DNA from 2 places in the Stenotrophomonas oahuensis genome. Region 1 is predicted to be linked to the other one. Evidence: riboswitches for the same ligand, from Rfam matches in the RefSeq annotation. Region 1 holds a riboswitch; the other holds the start of a gene.
What was found. A riboswitch is a leader RNA that binds a small molecule or an ion and turns the genes downstream of it on or off. The one in region 1 is predicted to bind glycine.
Positions count from the first base shown of each region.

Region 2: another riboswitch for glycine. It lies ahead of gcvP (aminomethyl-transferring glycine dehydrogenase); the one in region 1 lies ahead of PDM29_RS04790 (trimeric intracellular cation channel family protein).

Region 1 covers NZ_CP115541.1:1,078,398-1,080,782, reverse strand. The annotation lists gene PDM29_RS04795 (MdtA/MuxA family multidrug efflux RND transporter periplasmic adaptor subunit) at 1-341, opposite strand, end outside; gene PDM29_RS04790 (trimeric intracellular cation channel family protein) at 541-1,158, opposite strand; glycine riboswitch at 1,243-1,333, opposite strand; glycine riboswitch at 1,342-1,436, opposite strand; gene PDM29_RS04785 (GIY-YIG nuclease family protein) at 1,463-1,759, shown strand; gene PDM29_RS04780 (hypothetical protein) at 1,803-2,252, shown strand; gene PDM29_RS04775 (DUF2750 domain-containing protein) at 2,245-2,385, shown strand, end outside.
Region 2 covers NZ_CP115541.1:407,467-409,851, forward strand. The annotation lists gene PDM29_RS01890 (multidrug effflux MFS transporter) at 1-631, opposite strand, end outside; glycine riboswitch at 925-1,026, shown strand; gene gcvP (aminomethyl-transferring glycine dehydrogenase) at 1,081-2,385, shown strand, end outside.

The DNA of each region.
Region 1 (2,385 bases):
CCCAGCGCCCGCGTCAGCTGTACCTGGAACGGGCGCGGGTCGATCTCGGCGATCAGGTCGCCGGCCTTGACGTGCTGGCCTTCGGTGAATGTCAGCCGCAGCAGTTCCCCATCCACGCGGCTGCGCAGACTGACCGTGTTCAACGGGGTGACGGTGCCAAGGGCCTTGAGTCGCACCACCAGGTCTTCCTGGCTCGCCGTGGCGACCCGCACCGGGGTGGCCTGCGGCGGCCGTTCGGTCGGCGCGGCGCTGCCTGGTGCGAGCAGCTTCCAGCCGGCAACGGCAGCAAGGCCGACGGCGGCGGCGATCAGCAGGGACTTGGTCAGGCGAGGTGAAGACATACGCATCCTGCGCACCCTCGGGCAGAGCAGTGCGTCCATGGGGACCGGCCGCAAGCGGCAGATCGGAGCAACGGGGGAGGGTGTCTGGCAGACCGCGGGCATGCCACGGCCATTGGCTGGATGCCGTTCAGAAGAACGGGCCACCCATGATACAGATGGCCCGCTTATGTCTCACATGACAATGGTCATGGGCGATGGGTCAATGCACCTCATCCCGGTACACGAACTTCGGCATCTCCCACCGGAAATGAATCGCCAGCAGCCGGAACGCAAAACCGCCGCCCAAACACCACAACGTAGCGGCATTCAACGACACCCCCAGTTCCAGCAACCCCAGATACGCCGCACCGGTCAGCAACGTCACCACCGCATACAGCTCCTTCTGGAAAATCAGCGGCACCTCGTTGCACAACACATCGCGCAGCACGCCGCCAAACGCGCCGGTCAACATCCCCGCTATCAGCACGATCGGCGCAGCATGGCCGGCCTCACGCGCCACCGCACAGCCAATCAGGGTGAACGCCACCAGCCCCAGCCCATCCAGCACCAGAAAGGTGCGGCGGAAGTGGTGCATCCAGCGCGCCAGCCAGGTCGCGATCAGCGCCGCACAGATGGTGAAGCCCAGGTACTCCGGATGCTTCACCCAGCCCAGCGGGTAATGCCCGAGCACGATGTCACGCAGCGACCCGCCGCCCAACGCGGTGACACAGGCAATGATGATCACGCCGAACAGGTCCATGCGGCGGCGGCCGGCCGACAGCGCGCCGGTCATGGCTTCAGCCGAAATGGCGATGAGATAGATGATGGAGAGCAGCATGGGGGAGGCTCCGGTACGGCAGGCAGGAACACGAACGCGCGCCCCGCCCATGCGCGGGCACAGGTGGGGTTCAACGTCGGTTGCCGCTCCCGCTGTCCTTTTGCCTGAGAGTTCGGTGGCCAGGCCACGTGCCCCTTCGGCGGGTCAGTGAAGACCTCTCTCCAGATCGGCGTGCTGGATGCATGGTTGGTGGCGTATCGAGCCACCGGCCTGAGCGATTATGGGAGCCTGCGCCTTCGGCGGGTGCCAGCGTGGCACCTCTCTCCTGCATCCGGGGGCGATTCTAGCAGCCAGGGGCCGGTCAATGCCCGATAATCCCCCCATGGTTGCTGAACCCGCCCCTTGGTACGTGTACCTGCTGGAATGCCGCAACGGCAGCTATTACGCCGGCATCAGCAATGACGTGGAGGCCCGCTACCAAGCCCATCTGGCGGGGAAGGGCGCGCGCTATACCCGCGCCAACCCGCTGGTAAAGCTGCTGGCCAGCCGCGCCTACCCGGACCGGGCGGCGGCTTCGAAAGCCGAATGGCAGCTCAAGCGCCAGCCGCGGGCACGCAAATTGGCGTGGTTGCTGGCGGCGGAAACTGTGTTGCCAGGGTAGGGCGGCTCGGCCACAATCCGATCAAACCCATGGAGTGGTCCTGATGAACACGCATGCGATCCGGATGCCGTTGTTCGTTCTCGGCTTTCTGTATCTGTCTGCCTGCATGAGCAATACGCATGCAGGTCCCCAGCATGGCGACATCGGTTCTTCGGCCGAACTGACGGCCACCGTCACGCCCGCCGACATCCGTGCGGCGCAGATACCGTTGGATCCGGCCAAGGTGCCCGTGGGTCTGCGCTCGTTGACCCCGCTGGCGCAGCAGTGGGGCATAGCAGACGACGCCGTCCGGGACGCCATGCAGGCGCAGTCCAGCGAGGGACAGAAGGCGGCATTTGCCGACAAAGTCATTCCCCATCTGAAGGAGATCGATGCCTGGCTGAATTCTCTGCCTAATGATGGACAGATGAGCGATGAGGCCGCCGCCTTCATGTTCATGCAGTCGGCATTGACGGAAATGGACTTGTATCCCATGGAGCCACACGATGGATGAGTATCGATTCGGCAACGGCGAAATCGAAGCGGTGCTGGCGACCGACGCTGAAACGCGTTACCGCTATTTCATCAAGCGAACTGCAGACTGGGAGCAGGTATGGAGTTTGCGTAATGTGGACGGCTGGGTGTTG
Region 2 (2,385 bases), 670 kb from region 1:
CCATCCGCACATAACTGCGCAGCAGCGCGCCGGTGGACAGCGGCGTGCGCTCTTCCACGGGCAGGGTTTCCGGCAGCCACTTGCCGGTGGCCAGCAGCAGCAGCGCCGCAAAGCTGACCAGGAACCAGAAGATCAACGGCCAGTCGCCGCCCCCGAGCAGAATCCAGCCGCCGATGATCGGCGCAATGGCGGGGGCCACGCCGAAAATCATCGACACCTGGCTCATCAGCCGCTGAGCGTCCGCACCGTGGTACAGATCGCGGATGACCGCGCGGCCGACGATGACGCCGACGCCAGCCGACACGCCCTGCAGGGCGCGGAACACCAGCAGCGTGGTCAGGTCGCGCGACAGCGCGCAGCCGATGGAGGCGGCAATGAACACCACCAGCCCGCCCAGGATCACCCTCCGCCGCCCGAAGGCATCCGACAGCGGACCGTGCGCCAGGCTCATCAGCCCGTAGAACAGCAGGTACACGCTGACCGTCTGCTGCACCGCCACCTGGTCCACCTGCAGGCGCTCACCCAGCAGCAGGAAGGCCGGAAAGATGGTGTCGATCGAGAACGGACCGAACATGGCCAGGCCGGCCAGCAGCAGGGCCAAGCGACGCGTGGAGGGTGAGGCGGGTGTCATGGCTGGGTTCCGTCAGCGGCCTGCGCGAACGCAGGCAGGCACCGGCCCAAACCCGGGCGGTGCCTGATGAATACGAGAATCCGCTCATGATAGGCCGTTGCGTCGGCCAGTTCCATGCCCAAGGGGCTGAATGCGTACGGTTCGCAACCCGTGTTCATCTGCCGTGCGGCCGTTGTGCGGCGGGGGGCTGGGCTATAATCGCCGGGCAACATGGTGGGAGAAGCGGAGCGTCGTTTTGAGCCCCCGCTGCCGAAGGCGCAACGCCCGTAATCGCTCAGGCCCGATACCACCCGCAGCAAAACTCTGGAGAGACCGGCCAATGCCGGCGCCGAAGGGGCACGAAGCACGCAGCCGCGCGCTTTTAAACTCTCAGGCAAAAGGACAGAGGGGCACCCAGGAAGACCGGAAGGTCTTCTGAACGTGCGTGCCCACTCTTCCGGAAGCCAGCCATGTCCCAGAACACCCCTACCCTGCGCGAGCTTGAACACCACGCCGCGTTCGTCGAACGCCATATCGGCCCGAACGACGCTGAAATCGCGCAGATGCTCGACGTGGTCGGCCACGCCTCGCTGGACGCCCTGACCGACGCCATCGTGCCCGCCTCGATCAAGTCGCCCGCGCCGCTGGCGCTGCCCGATTCGCTGACCGAAGTGGAAGCACTGGCCAAGATCCGCGCCATTGCCGACAAGAACCAGGTCTTCCGCACCTTCATCGGCCAGGGCTACTACGGCACCCTGACCCCGAACGTCATCCTGCGCAACGTGCTGGAAAACCCGGCGTGGTACACCGCCTACACCCCGTACCAGGCCGAGATCTCGCAGGGCCGCATGGAAGCGCTGATCAACTTCCAGACCCTGTGTGCCGACCTCACCGGCATGGAGATCGCCAACGCCTCGCTGCTGGACGAAGCCACCGCCGCCGCTGAAGCAATGACCCTGGCCAAGCGTTCGGCCAAGAGCAAGTCCGACACCTTCTTCGTGCACGACGCCGTGCACCCGCAGACCCTGGAACTGCTACGCACCCGCGCCGAGCCGCTGGGCATCGTGCTGCGCGTGGGCACCCCGGCCGAAGCGCTGGAAGCCGATTCCTATGGCGTGCTGCTGCAGTACCCGGACACCTTCGGCCACATTGGCGACTACAAGGCGCTGGCCGATGCCGTGCATGCACGTGGCGGCCTGGTCGCCGTGGCCACCGACCTGCTGGCCCTGACCCTGATTGCCGCCCCCGGCGAATGGGGCGCGGACATCGTGGTCGGCAACAGCCAGCGTTTCGGCGTGCCGTTCGGCTTCGGTGGCCCGCATGCGGCCTTCATGGCCTGCCGTGACGCTTACAAGCGCTCGATGCCGGGCCGCCTGATCGGTGTCTCCATCGATGCCCAGGGCAACCCGGCCTACCGCCTGACCCTGCAGACCCGCGAGCAGCACATCCGCCGCGAGAAGGCCACCTCCAACATCTGCACCGCGCAGGTGCTGCTGGCAGTGATGGCCTCGATGTACGCCGTGTACCACGGTCCGGAAGGCCTGACCCGCATTGCCCGCCGCACCCACCGCCTGGCCGCGATTCTGGCCGCCGCGCTGCGCGACGCTGGCGTCAACGTCGGCGAGCACTTCTTCGACACCCTGCACGTCAAGGACATCGACGCTGCTGCCATCCACGCCAAGGCCGCCGCCGCCCGCATCAACCTGCGCGCCATCGACAGCGAAGCCGTGGGCATCAGCCTGGACGAAACCACCACCCGCGCCGACATCGTCGCG